3 regions of the Ensifer sp. 22521 genome follow, and region 2 is predicted to be linked to each of the others. Evidence: predicted binding sites of a transcription regulator. Region 2 holds the regulator's gene; each other region holds the start of a gene.
The links. Region 2 encodes HrcA, which represses chaperone genes, less so after heat shock. Its sites were predicted from a motif close to GTTAGCACTCNCNNNNNGNGAGTGCTAAC; they were not measured.
Positions count from the first base shown of each region.

Region 1 (6,127 bases), on a different contig from region 2:
AGGCGGACGGCTCAGTCAGGACACAGCGCGTAGACGTTCTTTCCACAATCACACACACCGCGCAGCGGTAGAAACAGGCCACCAACGGCGATAGGCCGCTGACGTCCCGGAGGCAGCCTCTCTACGGTGGCCCGCCAACCAGCCTGGCTCTGCTTCGCCTATCCAGTGGAGCGCATTTAATGGGCGCCCGCCTCGTAGGTTACGCCCCTCCCACCCCTGAAACGGCTGCCTAGACAAAGATCATCACGGCCGCGTAGCCAATTGCAACCAGCACAAGCCCGACGACGAGCATCGGCATCAGGCTGCTGCCATTGAGATCTCTGCCGCTCACCTGCTCGCCAGAAAAAACCATAGGCTTGCGTACTTCGTCCGTGTCCATGGGCGCTCCCCGTTAATGTAGTATATCAAATACCACATTAACGCGAGGATGCTACGTGACAATGTACCGCTCTGCCACCGGGCGATAATCTTAGTGGCCAACGGCGAGCAGGAGCCATGTCGCGCCGATCAGCACATGTTTTCAAACGGGCGGATGAAACCGCCGTCGGCCTCCACGCCGCCTTCAACCTGCTGGTCGCAGCCGTGTTTCTGCCGCTGTCTCCCGTCGTCATCCGCTTGGTGGAGCGACTTGTCCCGGCACGCCGCGCCGCCGACGACCCGCTGGCGTCCCCGCGCCACCTCGACAGAAGGTCGCTCGAGACACCGGCAATCGCCAGCAATGGGACGTGTGTGGACGCCCCGGAAGATGCAAGCGGAATCTTACTTCGGTACAGGCATGTGGTCAGGCGCTGACGTGTGTCCGGCCTCATGTGGCGAGATCGAGACGCCGCCCCACATCTATGGTCGCGACGCAAATCTCAGTGCAGCTTGAACTCACCTGCAATACTGCGCCATTCGTTCGGTCGGATCAGGCGCTGATGGGTATAGCGAACGGAATGCAGCGGACCGTCGAGATTGGCTTGCCAGAAAACGAGGAATTTCTGCATTTCAGGAAAGTCGGGAGCAAGAGCCAGACTTAGGTCCGCAGAACGGATTCTAAATCGGGAATGCGGTAAAGGATATGCGCGGTGGTCAGTCCGTAGCCGTTTATTTGACGCTCGAAAGCCGATGAATATCGCATGCTTCATCTCCGTTACTCAATAAGCGCTAAGGCGGCGTAATTGTTCGCGGTTATCAACGGAATTCTCAGCGCAAAGCAGGGCTTTGTTGTTCCTTTACAGCACGTTAGCAGCCCCGCGATGCGAGTGCTAATTTTTTTGGTTTCACCCCTTGAATCCGAAAAGTCGTGAAACCAGATGATTTTGCGCAAGACGCTCATATGAGGTTTTGTACCCGTCCGGACTGGTCATCCGGTCCGGTGATGGGGGAACAACGTCACTACTGTTTGTCCATGGAGGAAAACATGTCTTTCCGACCGCTGCATGATCGTATTCTCGTCCGCCGGGTTGAATCGGAAGAGAAAACCAGGGGCGGGATCATCATTCCCGATACCGCAAAGGAGAAACCTCAGGAGGGTGAAGTCGTCGCCGTCGGCCCTGGCGAACGCAACGAAGCGGGCCAGGTCCAAGCGCTCGATGTCAAGGCAGGCGACCGCATCCTGTTCGGCAAGTGGTCAGGGACCGAGATCAAGATCGACGGGGAAGACCTGCTGATCATGAAAGAGAGCGAGGTCCTCGGTGTCCTCGAAGCCCAAGTCGAGCGCCAGCAGGCAGCCTGAGCCAACCACACCATAAATCCATCAGTCAAATAGCTGCCTATTGAGGAGTTAAGGAAATGGCTGCGAAAGAAGTCAAGTTTCACACCGATGCCCGTGAACGCATGCTGCGTGGGGTCGATGTCCTTGCCAATGCCGTCAAGGTGACGCTCGGCCCAAAGGGGCGCAATGTCGTTATCGACAAGTCCTTTGGCGCCCCTCGCATCACCAAGGACGGCGTCTCGGTCGCCAAGGAAATCGAACTGGAAGACAAGTTCGAGAATATGGGCGCGCAGATGCTGCGCGAAGTCGCCTCCAAAACCAACGATCTCGCCGGTGACGGAACGACCACGGCCACCGTGCTGGCGCAGGCGATCGTCAAGGAAGGGGCTAAGGCGGTTGCTTCCGGCATGAATCCCATGGATCTCAAGCGCGGCATTGATCTCGCGGTTGACGCGATCGTGAAGGAACTCAAGACCAACGCCCGCAAGATCTCCAACAACTCGGAGATCGCTCAAGTCGGCACGATCTCGGCCAACGGCGACGAGGAAATCGGCCGTTATCTCGCGGAGGCGATGCAAAAGGTAGGGAATGAAGGTGTCATCACCGTCGAGGAAGCCAAGACGGCGGAGACCGAACTCGAAGTCGTCGAAGGTATGCAGTTCGACCGCGGCTATCTCAGTCCGTATTTCGTGACGAATGCCGACAAGATGCGGACCGAATTCGACGATCCCTACATCCTCATTCACGAGAAGAAGCTTTCCAACCTTCAAGCCATGCTGCCGGTGCTCGAAGCGGTGGTGCAATCCAGCAAGCCGCTGCTGATCATTGCTGAAGATGTCGAAGGCGAAGCGCTCGCAACGCTGGTCGTCAACAAGTTGCGCGGCGGCCTGAAGATCGCAGCTGTCAAGGCTCCGGGCTTCGGCGATCGCCGCAAGGCCATGCTTGAAGATATCGCCGTTCTCACCGGCGGCACGATTGTGTCTGACGACGTCGGTATCAAGCTCGAGAATGTCACCCTCGACATGCTCGGCCGGGCGAAGAAAGTCACGATCGAGAAGGAGAACACAACGATCATCGACGGCGTTGGCGCCAAAGCTGATATTGACGGCCGTGTCTCGCAGATCCGCGCCCAGATCGAAGAAACCACGTCCGACTACGATCGCGAGAAGCTGCAGGAGCGCCTGGCCAAACTCGCCGGCGGTGTTGCCGTCATTCGTGTCGGCGGCTCGACCGAGGTAGAGGTGAAGGAAAAGAAAGACCGCGTCGACGATGCGCTGCATGCCACCCGAGCGGCAGTGGAAGAAGGTATTCTGCCTGGTGGCGGTGTCGCGCTGCTACGGGCGGTCAAGGCGCTCGACGATCTCCCTTCGGCCAATCAAGACCAAAAGGTTGGGATCGAGATCGTGAGGCGTGCGGTCGAGGCACCGGTTCGACAAATCGCTGAGAATGCTGGCGCCGAAGGCTCAATCATCGTCGGCAAGCTGCGCGAGAAAACGGACTTCCCCTACGGGTGGAACGCTCAGACCGGTGAATATGGCGACCTGTATATACAAGGTGTGATCGACCCGGCCAAGGTGGTGCGCACCGCGCTCCAGGATGCTGCCTCCGTCGCGGGCCTCCTGGTTACGACCGAGGCGATGATCGCTGAGAAGCCTAAGAAGGACGCCGCGCCAGCACTACCGGCCGGCGCAGGAATGGACTTCTAGAGCGATGGTTCAGGCCCGTTCTCCCGAGAGCGGGCCTGACGAAATCCAACCGACCGGCCCCACCGACTGGGCACCGCTGGATGACTGGCTGCTCAGGTTGGGAGTGGTGACGGAGCTATTCAGTGAGGTAGAAATGCAAACGAAGATGTTTGACCGGCCAGTTTACCTGCGTGAAAGGAAGGATCTGGTCCTCGAAATCACAAACCTGCACGATGCGATCGATTTCCTTGAGGAATGGTCTAAAGGAAATCGCGACATCATTCATGACGCGACCCTGAAGACGTGCTACCTGGCCCATGACGGTCACAAGCCCGTTCAGGTGGCGCGAGACGCCCTCCGCGCCTTCGCGAAGAAGAAGGGCATACTCGTGAAAGCTCCCGCGGTTCTGCCGTGGATGATCAAAGCGAAGTCCGGTGGCGGTCGAATCTCGCCGTGAACTGACCTTCCCGTGAGAGGCTGCGCTTGCGGCCTCTCCGCCTACCTCGTTCCCGACGATACATTATGCGATCCTTGCACAGAAGGTACATTCTGAAGTGCGACAGCTGCTCGACGTGCCGTCGCCACCATCCGTGAGATGCGGGAGCAGGTCGGTATCGTGCCGATCCGGACAGCAGCAGATCCTGTGATGGATCTGCAGACCACCGCGGGCGGCATCGAAAAACGAGACCGCGATACGACGAGGGCCGCGCTGCTCCACGCGGCCGGTATCCGGGCACTACGGATCATCCAGGCATAGGGCCTTCTCGATCCCAATTCACAATGGGATGTGGTCATTACCACCCTCGACCATAGCCCGATTTGGCGACGGTCTTGCCTTACCTTCCTTAACCGTTGGCTGGATTGACGTATTTGTGAGCGCCTCCGTTAAACTCGACCAAGTCGTTACGTGCGAATTCAACGATCCGCTATTGAAATATTGCGTCACAGCATTAATTGTGCATTGCAGCAATCAAGTCCGATAGCTGCCTAAGGCCGCTATGATAGCCATCCTGGCCGTTACGGCCTGGAGGTCTGTCATGCGCTCGCTGTCCAACACCCTCGCCCTTCTCAAACAATTCCGCACAAATCCGGTCGCGCCTCGCCGCGAAAGCCACCTGGCTCCATTCGAGGCCTTTGGATCGAACCCAGGCCAGCTCGAGGCAAGGGTTCATGTCCCATCCAAAATATCTCCGCGGCCGGCGCTTGTCGTGGTGCTCCATGGCTGTACTCAGACGGCGGCGACATACGATACTGGCTCGGGATGGAGCAAACTGGCCGACGAGAACGGCTTTGTCGTCTTGTTTCCTCAGCAGATCCGCACCAACAATGCCAATCTCTGCTTCAATTGGTTCCAGTCGAACGACATAGCGCGCGATCGAGGGGAAGCGCTTTCGATCCGCCAGATGATCGAGGCCGCTGAAGCACGCTATGGCATCGATGCCAGCCGGGTCTATATCACCGGCCTGTCGGCAGGCGGCGCTATGGCGAATGTGATGCTGGCGACCTATCCTGAAGTCTTTGCCGGCGGCGCAATCATAGCGGGCGTTCCCTATGGGACAGCGCACACGATACCACAGGCGTTCGACCGGATGCGGGCGCAAGGCATTCCCGACGGACAATCGCTTCAAAAGCTGCTTCGATCTGCTTCCAAGTCAAAGGGGCCATGGCCTTCAATATCGGTCTGGCAGGGAACCCAGGACGCAATCGTCAACTCGGCCAATGCAGACGCGATTGTCGAGCAGTGGCGGGGCATCCACGATGCAAAAGCAACCCCTCGATCACATATACAGCGACGGCTTGAACGCCTGGTCTGGGTAGGTGCTGACGGGACGGAGCGCCTACAGCTCAATCGCGTCAAGGGCATGGGCCACGGCACGCCAATCGACGTCAAAAGCGGTTACGGGCGGGCAGGACCCTATATGCTCGACGTCGGCATTTCGTCGACTGAGGAAATTGCGCTGTCATTCGGAATTGCAGCGCCATCTTTTAGCCACCCCACCCCTGGGGCCGACATTGACGTCCCTGCCCCCAACTCGCGCGGCAAAGCGGATAGCCCGCGTCGAGCGGTACCGGCGGACGGCATTCGTCGGACGATCGAAGATGCGCTGCGTGCGGCGGGCCTAATGCGCTAGGCGGGCGGGCGACGAGACCAAGTTGTCGCCGCTTGCCCTCTATGACGCGCCTTTTTATCTCGGCTCTGACAAGCTGAAGGACAAGTTTGCGATCGTCAGCGGTGGCGATTCAGGAATAAGACGAGTTCTGTTTGCGCGCGAGGGAGCTGACATCGTCATCCTCCATCTCGACGAAGACAAAGACGCCGAGGAGACTGCAGATGCCGTCGCGCGTGAAGGCCGGCGCTGCCTCGTTATCAAAGGTGATGTCAAGGATTCGAGGTGGTTGCGCCAAGGCCGTTGAGAAGGCGGCGTCGGAATTTTGTAAGCTCCACGTGTGTCAACAACTCCGCGTTTCAGGTCCACTCCTATGCCATTGAAGACCTCGGCGATGAGCACCTCGACGAGACCTTCTACGGTTACTTCCATATGGCCTAGGCCGCCGCATTCGTCACTGCCTGCTCCTAGCGTCCCCACTTCGCTCAGATCGGCCACGCGTCGTGGCCAACTGCTGACCCACTCGAGTTGGGCGAGGCATTCCCCCACGTGCGTCAGCACGCTCTCTGGATGCCGGCCTCACAGGAACGATTAGCACAGCAAAGTGAACCAGCCCCCAACCCGTCAGGATCAACGAA
Region 1 covers NZ_JBQENM010000049.1:15,220-21,346, reverse strand. The annotation lists gene ACTJKE_RS35505 (DUF6522 family protein) at 1-71, shown strand, start outside; gene ACTJKE_RS35500 (hypothetical protein) at 230-379, opposite strand; partial or broken gene ACTJKE_RS35495 (aspartate-semialdehyde dehydrogenase) at 858-1,120, opposite strand; gene ACTJKE_RS35490 (co-chaperone GroES) at 1,403-1,717, shown strand; gene groL (chaperonin GroEL) at 1,774-3,402, shown strand; gene ACTJKE_RS35480 (DUF982 domain-containing protein) at 3,536-3,838, shown strand; gene ACTJKE_RS35475 (extracellular catalytic domain type 1 short-chain-length polyhydroxyalkanoate depolymerase) at 4,419-5,513, shown strand; gene ACTJKE_RS35470 (hypothetical protein) at 5,536-5,796, shown strand.
Region 1: the regulator HrcA is predicted to act here: its motif matches at 1,224-1,252, upstream of ACTJKE_RS35490 (co-chaperone GroES).

Region 2 (6,127 bases):
TCGAGGAAGACGAATGGGACCGACTGATGGCGGTCAATGTGCGCAGCATGTTTCTGATGACCAAGGCTGTTTTGCCCGGCATGCTTTCCGCCGGCGGCGGCAGCATCGTCTGCACCTCGTCGATCTCGGCCGTGGCGGCAACGCCGATGGAGGTGCTCTACGACACGACCAAGGGCGCCTGCCACATGTTCGCCCGCGCCATCGCCGTCGAGTTCCGCGACCGCGGCATCCGCTGCAATGCCGTCTGCCCGGGCTTTATCGCCACCGATCATGGCAAGCGCGAGCTCGTCGGCCTCAGCAAATACGGGGTCGACGTTTCGGAGGCGGCCATCGCCGTGCAGCAGGGCCGCATGTGCGACCCGAAAGAGGTGGCGAACGCGGCGCTGTTTCTTTCGAGCGATGAGGCGAGCTTCATCAACGGCACGCATCTGTTCGTCGACAATTGCTTCACCGCGGTTTGAGGGAGGGGAAAATGCTTCAGGCAGGTGGCCACTGGCGCAACTGGGTCGGAAACCAATCATGCATCGTGCGTCATCGCGGCGCGCCGGAGAGCGAGGCAGCTCTTGCCGAAATGGTGCGCGAGGCGACGTCGCAAGGGCTGAACGTGCGCTGCGCCGGCTCCGGCCATTCCTTCACGCCGGTGGCGCTGACCAGCGGGCTGCAGCTGACGCTCTCCAACATGCAGGGTGTCGTCGGCATCGACTACGCGCGCAAGCGCGTCGCGGTGAAGGCGGGTACCACCATCAATCAGCTCGGCAAGGTGCTGAAATCCAACGGCCTGTCGCTGATCAATCAGGGCGACATCGACAGCCAGGCGTTGGCTGGCGCGCTGACGACCGGGACGCATGGGACCGGCGCCAAGCTCGGCAACATGGCCTCGCAGATCGTCGGCATGCGCCTGGTGCAGCCGGATGGGAGCATTCTCGTTGTCGACGAGACGACACCGGATCTGCTCGAGGCGGCGCGGGTATCGGTCGGCATGCTTGGTGTGATCTCGGAGATCACGCTGCAGGCGATGGACAGCTACAATCTGCATGAAAGGCTCTGGCGCTGCACCTTCGACGAAATGATCGAACAGCACGACGAACTGGCCGCCAAACACCGCCACTTCGGCTTTTTCTGGTGCCCAGTGCCCGAGAGCCGGCATTGCTATTGCCTGCCGGACACCGCATCGGTCTCGACCACAGACAGCACCTCCGACGTCTGCGAGATGAAGGTGATCGACATCACCGAGGAAGCACCGACGGAGCGCCGCTTCGAGAAGATCGCATATTCCTCCGAGATCTATCCGATCGAATACGTGCCGAATTTCCACGAACTCGAATATGCGGTGCCCGTCGCCCACGGCAAGGATGCGGTGAAGGCGGTGCGCAAGCTGATGCTGGAAAAGCACCCGACCTGCATCTATCCGATCGAGTACCGTTTCACCGCCGGAGACACCGGCTGGATCAGCCCCTTCTTCGAGCAGGACTCGATCACGCTCTCGGTCTCGGGCGAGCCGGGAACCGATTATTGGGACTACCTGAGGGATGTCGATACGATCCTGCGGCAGTACGGCTCACGGCCGCATTGGGGCAAGCTGCATTTCCTCGGCGCCGAGGATGTGACGGCGCTCTATCCCCGTGCAGGCGATTTCCGGGCGCTGAGGGCCAAGGTCGATCCGGAGGGCCGCTTCCTCAACGATCACCTGCACCAGCTTTTCGGATAGCGTTTGCGGCTGACGCCGCTCAAAACAAAAACGCCGCGCGAACTTCGCGCGGCGTTTCTTTAAACTCTGATCAGTTGGATCAGGCAGTCGGTGCGTCACCGTTTTCGCCGGCCACGACCTTCGGTCCGCCCTTGGAGACGCCGACCATGGCCGGACGCAGAACACGGTCACCGATCACGTAGCCGGCTTGAACGACCTGCAACACCGTGTTGTTGGGCACGTCCGCATTGGGAATCTCGAACATTGCCTGATGGAAGTTCGGGTCGAACTTCTGGCCTTCCGGCTCAAGCTTCTTGACGCCGTGGCGCTCAAGCGCTGAAAGCATCGAGCGCTCGGTCATTTCCACGCCCTCGATCAGGGCGGTGAGGCCAGCCTCGCCTGCTTCCCTGGCCTCTGCCGGAATGGCATCGAGGGCGCGGCGCAGGTTATCCGAAACGGCGAGCATGTCGCGGGCGAAGCCGGCGACGGAATAGGACTTCGCATCCTTCACGTCGCGTTCGGTGCGGCGGCGCAGGTTGTCCATCTCGGCGGCAAGTCGAAGGTACTTGTCACGCAGCTCGGCGCTCTCGGCTCTCGCGAGCTCCAACGGATCGGGCTCGGCAACCGGCGCAGCTTCAGCGGCGTCGGCAACATCGGGCGCGGCATCGAATACCTCGTCGGTGGCCTCGGGTCCGTGCTTGTTCGTATCGTCGGTCATGACGTTCTCCGCAGTGTCGTCTCTATCGTCCTTCGCATTTCCACGCCGCAAGCGCGAGCCTGCGTGTCAGCAAAAATGCGCTGTGACTGGATTTGAAGCCGATATCGAGGTTTGGGGCCGAAAAATCAAGGGTCCAATCGCGCTCCTACAGCGCCGCGCGACTTATCAGACGCGCAAAGGTCGCTGTAACACTTTGATTTGCTGCATGTCTTTGTCCTTGATCGAGGTCGATTTAAGGAGACATGCAGCGACTAAAAGCCCGCCTTTAGCGGGAAAGCCTCGACATCAGCTGCGCGGTATAATCGACCATCGGCACGATGCGGGAGTAGTTGAGCCGCGTCGGCCCGATGACGCCGACCGCGCCGACGATGCGATCCTCGCCATCGCGATAGGGCGCGACGATCAGCGAGGAGCCGGAGAGCGAGAAGAGCTTGTTTTCCGAGCCGATGAAGATCCGGACGCCCGGACCGCTCTCGGCAAGATCGAGCAGCTCGATCAGGCTGTCCTTCTTTTCGAGGTCGTCGAAGAGCATGCGCAGCCGATCGATATCCTCGGCCCCCTCCAGCCCTTCGAGCAGATTGGCACGGCCGCGCACGATCAACCGCGCCGGCTTCTCGTCGCCTTCATTGCCCGACCAGATGGCGAGACCGCGCTCGACGAGGTCTTGCGACAGCGCGTCGAGTTCGCCGCGCACCGTCCGCTTCACCGTTTCAAGCTGAGCGCGCACCTCGCCGATCGTCTGGCCGGCAAGATGGGCGTTGAGGAAATTCGCGGCTTCGGTGAGCTGCGAGCTGGTGACCCCGGCGGGCAGCTCGACGATGCGGTTTTCCACCTGGTCGTGCTCGCCGACGAGAACGGCCAGCGCCTTGGTCGGCGCCAGGCGAATGAACTCGACATGCTTCAGTACGGGATCGGCCTTGGCGGTGATGACGAGGCCGGCCCCGCGTGACATGCCTGACAGCATCTGGCTGGCTTCGGTCAGCAGCGCATCGACCGGCTGCATATGATCATCGCGCCGAACCTGACGGTCGATCGACGCCCGGTCCTCGACCGAGAGATTGCCGACCTGCATGAAGGCATCGACGAAGAAGCGCAGCCCCGTCTGGGTGGGCAGACGGCCAGCGCTGACATGCGGCGAGTAGATGAGACCGAGATCTTCGAGATCGCTCATCACATTGCGAACGGAAGCGGGAGAGAGCGACATCGGCAGGAGCCGCGACAGATTGCGCGAGCCGAGCGGCTCGCCGCTCGTCAGATAGGTTTCCACGATGCGACGGAAAATTTCGCCCGAGCGCTCATCCAGCGCGGCTGCGATTTCCTTTGCTCCGGGATTGCGCAGTACCATGTCACTCCACACTCGCAGGCACATCCTGCCGTGCCCGGAATATAATGATCCTGCCGCCCGATGGCAAAAGGGAAAAATCGACTGGTCCCCCGGCTATCCACCGGTTCCCTTTGCCTGCGCCATGCTCTAGAAGGCTGACGAGATACGATAGGAGTTGACGATGCGGCCATCCGGCAGAAAAACCGACCAAATGCGCAAGGTTTCTTTCGAGCGCAATTTTTCCAAGCACGCGGAAGGCTCCTGTCTGGTGCGGTTCGGCGACACGCACGTGCTGTGCACCGCCAGCCTTGAGGAAAAGGTTCCGGCCTGGCTGCGCAACGGCGGCAAGGGTTGGGTGACGGCGGAATACGGCATGCTGCCGCGCGCCACCGGCGAGCGCATGAAGCGTGAGGCGGCAAACGGCAAGCAGAGCGGCCGCACCCAGGAAATCCAGCGCCTGATCGGCCGGTCGCTGCGCGCCGTCGTCGACCTTCCGGCGCTCGGCGAGCGCCAGATCTCGATCGACTGCGACGTCATTCAGGCCGATGGCGGCACGCGCACGGCCTCGATCACCGGTGCCTGGATCGCTCTCTACGATTGCCTGAAGTGGATGGAAGCGCGCAACATGGTCAAGGTCGAGAAGGTCCTGAAGGACCATGTCGCCGCCATCTCCTGCGGCATCTTCGCCAACCAGTCCGTGATCGACCTCGATTACCTCGAAGATTCCGCCGCCGAGACCGACGCCAACTTCGTCATGACCGGCTCCGGCGGCATCGTTGAAATCCAGGGCACGGCCGAAGGCAAGCCGTTCTCGGAAGAGGAATTCGCAAGCCTGATGGGCTTGGCAAAGAACGGCATTGCCGAACTGGTCGCGCTGCAGAAGCAGGCGATTGCAGGCTGACCACAGGAGAAAAGATGGCCCCGGCACTGGAAGGCATACTCGAGACTGCGCTCTACGCGACCGATCTCGATGCCGCCGAGGCCTTCTACGGCGGCGTTCTCGGCCTTGAGAAGATCACCCGCGCTGGAAACCGGCACGTGTTCTTCCGCTGCGGCCAAGGCGTGCTTTTGATCTTCAATCCGGCCGAGACGGTGAAACCGCCGGCGCCGGACGCCACCCTGCCGGTGCCACCGCATGGCACGACCGGCCGGGGACACATGTGCTTTCGCGTGCGCGCCGAGGCGCTCGACGCCTGGAAAGCGAAACTGGTAGCGGCCGGTATCAAGATCGAAAGCGATCTTCGCTGGCCGAACGGGGCGCGATCCTTCTACTTCCGCGATCCGGCCGGCAACAGCCTTGAATGTGCGGAGCCGGGCCTCTGGTCCATCGAATGAATATGAAACGAGATACCATGCGCAAACTCGACAACAAGACGCTGATCGTCGCCAGCCACAATGCCGGCAAGATCCGCGAAATCCGCGATCTCATCGGCCCGCTCGGCTTCGAGGCGAAGTCGGCGGCGGACCTCAATTTCATCGAGCCCGACGAAACCGGCACCACCTTCGAGGAGAACGCCACCATCAAGGCGCTCGCCTCCGCCAAGGCCTCGGGTCTGCCGGCGCTTTCGGACGATTCCGGTCTTTCAATCGACGCACTCGACGGTGCGCCCGGCGTCTATACCGCCAACTGGGCCGAGCGCGAGGACGGCAGCCGTGATTTCGCTATGGCGATGGAGAAGGTCGAAAACGCACTGCAGGAAAAGGGCGCAACGACGCCCTCCGAGCGCGCCGCCCGCTTCGTCTCGGTGCTCTGCCTTGCCTGGCCGGACGGCCATGTCGAGCTCTTCCGTGGCGAGGTCGAAGGCTTCGTGGTCTGGCCGCCGCGCGGCAGCCAGGGTTTTGGCTACGATCCGGTCTTCCAGCCGAAGGGCTACGAGACCACTTTCGGCGAAATGAGCGCCGACGAGAAACACGGTTGGAAGCCGGGCGATGCGCAGGCCCTGTCGCACCGCGCCCGCGCCTTCAAGATTTTTGCCGAGACCTGCCTCGGAGCCTGATCTGAGCGGGATGAGGAAAAGTGTGTGCGGTTTCCCGCCCGCATCCCGCTCCCTACTGAAAGTGACCATGAGAGACGCAACGATGCAGACGGCCACGCTATCGGCGATTGGTGACGGCATGGACCCCGGTTTCGGGGTCTATGTACACTGGCCGTTCTGCGCGGCCAAATGCCCCTATTGCGACTTCAACAGCCATGTGCGCCACCAGCCCGTGGACCAGCCGCGTTTCGTTGCCGCGTTTCTGAAGGAGATGGAAGAGGTGCGTGAGCTCTCAGGTCCGCGCACCGTCACCAGCATCTTCATGGGCGGCGGCACGCCGTCGCTGATGGAGCCCTCGACGGTGGACGCGATCCTCCAGGGTATCGCTCGCCATTGGCACGTGCCCGACGGCATCGAGATCA
Region 2 covers NZ_JBQENM010000010.1:279,915-286,041, forward strand. The annotation lists gene ACTJKE_RS17910 (SDR family NAD(P)-dependent oxidoreductase) at 1-461, shown strand, start outside; gene ACTJKE_RS17915 (D-arabinono-1,4-lactone oxidase) at 473-1,708, shown strand; gene grpE (nucleotide exchange factor GrpE) at 1,788-2,405, opposite strand; gene hrcA (heat-inducible transcriptional repressor HrcA) at 2,671-3,750, opposite strand; gene rph (ribonuclease PH) at 3,911-4,630, shown strand; gene ACTJKE_RS17935 (VOC family protein) at 4,645-5,064, shown strand; gene rdgB (RdgB/HAM1 family non-canonical purine NTP pyrophosphatase) at 5,082-5,726, shown strand; gene hemW (radical SAM family heme chaperone HemW) at 5,809-6,127, shown strand, end outside.

Region 3 (6,127 bases), on a different contig from region 2:
CGTCGGAAACGCCGAAATCCCGGACCTTCCGGCTGACTAAAGCGCGCGGAAGGCCGGGCCAATAATTCGCTGATCGATGATCAATCGACGGTGCCGGGTCATGGTGGCCGGTTGTTTAAGGCGTTTTCGGGCTTTTGAAAAGGTCCGCCGCCACAGCAACGCCGAAATCTTTTATCGGGCGAAGTTGAGCTTGCGGTCGATGTCGCCGAGCGGCTGCACACCGGAGAGCAACGCCCGCGCCTCTGCCTCGTCCTGGCGGATCTGCGCCACCAGCGGATCGAGCCCGTCGAATTTCAGCTCGTCGCGCAGGTGGCCGAAGAAGGTGACCGCACAGATCTCGCCGTAGAGATTGCCCGAAAAGTCGAAGACGAAGGTTTCGAGCAAGGGCTCACCGTCGCTATCGACTGTCGGGCGGCGCCCGAAGCTCGCGACGCCGTCGTAGAGCGAGCCGTCGGCCCGACGGAAACGCACGGCGTATATGCCAGGCCTCAGTTCCACCTCGGGCGCAAGCCGCATATTGGCGGTGGGAAAGCCGAGTTCGCGGCCGAGCTTCTTGCCGCCGATCACTTCCGCCTCGACCAGATAGCGATAGCCGAGCATGCCGGCAGCTTGCGAGACATCACCTTCGCCAAGCAGCGAGCGCACGTAACTGGACGAGATGACCGATGCGTTTTCGTCGCGGAAGGCATCGACGAGCGTCACGCCAAATCCGTTATCGCCGCCGGCCGCCATCAGGAAGGCGGGGCCGCCCTCGCGCCCCTTGCCGAAGTGAAAATCGAAACCGGTGACGACATGCGAGGCGTGCAGCCATTCGAGCAGGATACGGTGGATAAAATCCGATGCGGAAAGCTGCGAGAAGGTGCGGTCGAACGGATACTCGATGACGGCGCCGAAACCCATGCCTTCGAGAATGCGCGCCTTCAGCGGTGCCGGCGTCAGTCGGAAGACCGGGGTTTCCGGACGGAACACGGTTCTCGGATGCGGCTCGAAGGTCAGCACGAGCGCCGGCACACCGCGCGCATTGGCCTCCTCCAGCGCCCGATTGAGCACCGACTGGTGACCACGGTGCACGCCGTCGAAGTTACCGATCGCGACGACGCCGCCGCGCAGATGCTGCGGAAGCGGATCACGGGTCTCGTTGCGATGAAAAACCGTCATCTCCGTCTTCCCGTCAGGCGAGCCGCGGCATCCAATATTTCGGCGACGCGCCTTCCTTCTTCAGGAAGGCGGCGAGCTTCGCCTCGTCGGTGCGGCTTTCGTTCATGTATTCCTGGGCGTGGATACCGGCACTGATATAGAGCAGATCGAAGCCGGCATCCTGGGCACCCTTGACGTCCGTCGGCATGCCGTCGCCAACGGCGATGACACGCGACAGGTCAAGCGCGCCACGAACGGCCTTCGCCTCCGTCAGCGCCGCACGGTAGATGGCGATATAGGGCTTGCCGGCAATGCGCGCCTCGCCACCGAGCTCTTCATAGAGCTTGGCGATTGCGCCGGCACAGGGGATCAGCCTGTGGCCGCGCTCGACCACCAGATCCGGATTGGCACAGATGAACGGGATCTTGCGCTTGGCAAGCCCCGTCAGTGTCGCGCGGTAATGCTCCGGCGTTTCGGTTTCGTCGTCATAGAAGCCGGCACAAACGACCGTCTCAGCATCTTCCGACGAAACGATCTGCGTTCCCAGGCCTTCGAGCAGCGGCAGGTCGCGCTCGGCACCGATGAAGAAGATCTTTTTGGCGGCGGCGGCGATCAGCGCGCGGGTCACATCGCCCGAGGTCACGATCCGGTCGTAGGCTTCGTCCGGCACGCCGAGACCGCGGATCTGGATCTTCACACCCGGATGCGGACGCGGCGAGTTGGTGATCAGCACCACAGTCAGGCCGGCGGCACGCGCCTCGGCCAACGCCTCGCAAGCGGAGGCAAAGGCCTGCACGCCGTTATGAAGAACGCCCCAGACATCGCACAGCACCACGTCGTAGCGCGCAGCGATTTCCCGAAAACTGTTGATCCTTGCGGCCATTCTGGCTTCCTGCAAACACGGTTTCCGGCTTGCATGGCAAGGAAGGCAGGAGATTACAAGTCTCGGCGCCCGAAAAAGGCGCCCCCTCCCAAGGATTCCGGCGGTGTCGGGCGTCAAAGAAAAGTGCATTGCCGATGCCGCCCGCTTCGCCAAAGCACTTTGTAGCGGTTATCAACCGTCAAAATCCCGCCAATGCCATTCGTCGACGCGATCGCCTACATTTCGCCAAGAATGGGGCTAGGCTGCCTACGCCCTCGCCTGCTGCGCTCGCCCAAGGCTACTGCCGCCGGCAAAAAATCTAGGCGCCGATCCTTGACTCACCCCATACCCAGGCTTATCTCGGCATCGCTAGCACTCGATAAATGAGAGTGCTAACACCCATCCATCGGGTCGATCAGCGATCCGTAATGTCATTTGATCGAGGGATTAGACTAATGGCAAGCACCAACTTCCGCCCGCTGCACGACCGCGTCGTCGTTCGCCGCGTCGAGTCTGAAGAGAAGACCAAGGGCGGTATCATCATTCCGGACACCGCCAAGGAAAAGCCGCAGGAAGGCGAAATCGTCGCCGTCGGTTCGGGCGCCCGTGACGAAAGCGGCAAGGTTGTTGCTCTCGACGTCAAGGCTGGCGACCGCGTTCTGTTCGGCAAGTGGTCGGGCACCGAAGTCAAGATCAACGGCGAAGACCTTCTGATCATGAAGGAAGCCGACATCATGGGCATCATCGGCTGATCAGCCGTCGTCCACCCCTTTTTATGACAACCAATGGGCAATGAGCCCGGGAGTTTTCTCTAATGGCTGCAAAAGAAATCAAGTTCGGCCGCACCGCGCGCGAAAAGATGCTGCGTGGCGTCGACATCCTCGCTGACGCGGTAAAGGTCACGCTCGGCCCGAAGGGTCGTAACGTCATCATCGACAAGTCCTTCGGCGCTCCGCGCATCACCAAGGACGGCGTATCGGTCGCCAAGGAAATCGAACTCGAAGACAAGTTCGAAAACATGGGCGCCCAGATGGTCCGCGAAGTTGCTTCGAAGACCAACGACATCGCCGGCGACGGCACCACGACTGCAACCGTTCTTGCCCAGGCGATCGTTCGCGAAGGCGCCAAGGCCGTTGCTGCCGGCATGAACCCGATGGACCTGAAGCGCGGTATCGACCTCGCCGTCACCGAAGTCGTCAAGGATCTCCAGGCCAAGGCCAAGAAGATCAACACTTCGGAAGAAGTCGCACAGGTCGGCACGATCTCGGCAAACGGCGAGCGTCAGATCGGCCTCGACATTGCTGAAGCGATGCAGAAGGTCGGCAACGAAGGCGTCATCACGGTTGAAGAAGCCAAGACCGCCGAAACCGAACTCGAAGTCGTCGAAGGCATGCAGTTCGACCGCGGCTACCTCAGCCCCTACTTCGTCACCAACCCGGAAAAGATGGTCGCTGACCTCGACGACGTCTTCGTTCTCCTCCACGAGAAGAAGCTCTCGAACCTCCAGGCCATGCTCCCGGTTCTCGAAGCTGTCGTTCAGACCGGCAAGCCGCTCCTGATCATCGCTGAAGACGTAGAAGGCGAAGCTCTTGCAACGCTCGTCGTCAACAAGCTGCGTGGCGGCCTGAAGATTGCTGCTGTCAAGGCTCCGGGCTTCGGCGATCGCCGCAAGGCCATGCTCGAAGACATCGCCATCCTGACGGGCGGCACCGTGATCTCCGAAGACCTCGGCATCAAGCTCGAAAACGTCACGCTCGACATGCTCGGCCGTGCGAAGAAGGTTTCGATCTCCAAGGAAAACACGACGATCGTCGACGGCGCCGGCCAGAAGGCCGACATCGAAGGCCGCGTTGCCCAGATCAAGGCCCAGATCGAAGAAACCACCTCCGACTACGACCGCGAAAAGCTGCAGGAACGTCTTGCCAAGCTCGCTGGCGGCGTTGCCGTGATCCGCGTTGGCGGCTCGACGGAAGTCGAAGTGAAGGAAAAGAAGGACCGCATCGACGACGCTCTCAACGCGACGCGCGCTGCTGTTCAGGAAGGCATCGTACCGGGCGGCGGCGTTGCCCTGCTGCGTTCTTCCGTCAAGATCACCGTCAAGGGTGCCAACGACGACCAGGAAGCCGGCATCAACATCGTTCGTCGCGCTCTGCAGGCTCCGGCCCGCCAGATCGCAGAGAACGCTGGTGACGAAGCTTCGATCGTTGTCGGGAAGATCCTCGACAAGGACCAGGACAACTTCGGCTACAACGCCCAGACCGGCGAATATGGCGACATGATCGCCATGGGCATCATCGACCCGGTCAAGGTCGTTCGCACCGCCCTTCAGGACGCAGCTTCGGTTGCCGGCCTCCTCGTCACGACGGAAGCCATGATCGCCGAACTGCCGAAGAAGGATGCACCTGCTGGCATGCCGGGCGGCATGGGCGGCATGGGTGGAATGGACATGATGTGATAAGGCGATAGCCTTTTCACATTAGCGATCCATCCGGATCGGAAGGGCGGCCCTCGGGTCGCCCTTTCTCGTTTTTTATCAATGCCGTTCGCGGCTGGGCGAGCCCCCCGCCAATCTCTCCGCAGAAAAAAGCCGCCGGTTGTAGTCCGGTTTCAAAAAACCGTTGAAGTCGAAAAAAAACGAACTATAACAGCGCCCCAAGTGGGCGGAGATTGATGGGAGATCGGGTAGCGAACTCAAGCGGGCGAACAATTGCCGAAGCTTTTTCGCACTAACCGAACATCCGAGACCTCTTCGAGAATATCACGAAAAGCATATAAGTATTTAATCGCAAATTGAGCCGACCTCGCCGACGAAATTACTTCGTAGGCGAGCTTCATTACTATCTCGCGACCTTTCGAGTTGAACAAACGCCCGCAATAGGTGGCGTGTACTCTTGCATTGGTGGATGGTTGGGCGGAATTTGCACAATAGGACGTGTTTCCTGGGGCGTCGAAGACGATGTCCAGGAATGCTGCTGGGGTAGACCGTGTTCAAGATCACGAGAGCAAATTCCGTTCCCCTCGGCTCTCCGGGACAGCCGCACCTCGACCTGCCACATCATGAGTTCCTGCAACAGTTCTGTGCGGCGGAAGGCTGGTCGGGCGACTTGTCCACGGGGCTGTTCCGGCTTGGCGAGAAAGCTGCCGCCATCCATGGCCTGCGCGACGGCGAATGCGGCCTGCTCAACTTCGTGCGCTGCTACGACCCAGCCGACCGCAACCACGTGCTCGAGCTTTTCGAGCAGGCGGCGACAAGCTGCTCATCCTTCTGCTTTTCGACGACGATCGCACTCGAAGAGCACGGCCAGAAACAGCCGCTGTTCTGCATCGGCGAATCCTCAGGCCTCGAACAGCGCTATTCCGGCACGATAACGGGTGTCTTCTTCTTCCCGCGCTTCCTGGTGGAAGGCGCCGGCCGGACGTTGCTGCGGCAATAGCGCAAGCCTGACCCGGCCGACAGTTCGCGCAGACAAGGCGCTCGCCATGGACGCGACCCTCGCGATGATGACGTCCGCCGATCAGGCGGCGGCCGCCTCTTCGTCGCCGCTGAACAGGAGCGTTATCGGGGCCGGCCGGCCGAGCAGATAGCCCTGTGCCTCGTCGCAGCCTTCCGCCTGCAGGATATCGAGCTGCGTCTGCGTCTCGACGCCCTCGGCAAGGACCGGCACCGACAGGCTCTGTCCGAGCGCCAGGATGGCGCGGACGATCGCCTTGGCCTGCGGGCTGCCCTCCACTTCCCACATGAAGCTCTTGTCGAGCTTGATCTTGTCGAAGGGGAAGGAGCGGAGCGTTTCAAGCGACGAGTACCCGGTGCCGAAATCGTCGATCGCGATCGTCACGCCGAGCTCCTTGATCTGACGCAGGGTCAGCAGCGCGCGCTCCTTGTCGTCGATGATCGTCGACTCCGTGATCTCAAGCTCCAACCGGTTCGGATTGAGCCCGGTCTCGGCAAGCACGTCCTGCACCAGGCTGACGATATCGCCATTGGCGAGCTGGACCGGCGACAGGTTGACCGCGATCTTGTGGTTGCTCTCCCAGCCAGCCGCCTCGCGGCAGGCTTCGCGCAGCACCCACTCGCCGATCGGCAGGATTGCACCGCACTCTTCGGCGAGTGGAATGAATTCGCTGGGC
Region 3 covers NZ_JBQENM010000001.1:145,989-152,115, reverse strand. The annotation lists gene ACTJKE_RS00700 (bifunctional riboflavin kinase/FAD synthetase) at 172-1,158, opposite strand; gene ACTJKE_RS00695 (TIGR01459 family HAD-type hydrolase) at 1,172-2,020, opposite strand; gene groES (co-chaperone GroES) at 2,455-2,751, shown strand; gene groL (chaperonin GroEL) at 2,814-4,454, shown strand; gene ACTJKE_RS00680 (hypothetical protein) at 4,984-5,433, shown strand; gene ACTJKE_RS00675 (bifunctional diguanylate cyclase/phosphodiesterase) at 5,515-6,127, opposite strand, start outside.
Region 3: the regulator HrcA is predicted to act here: its motif matches at 2,368-2,396, upstream of groES (co-chaperone GroES).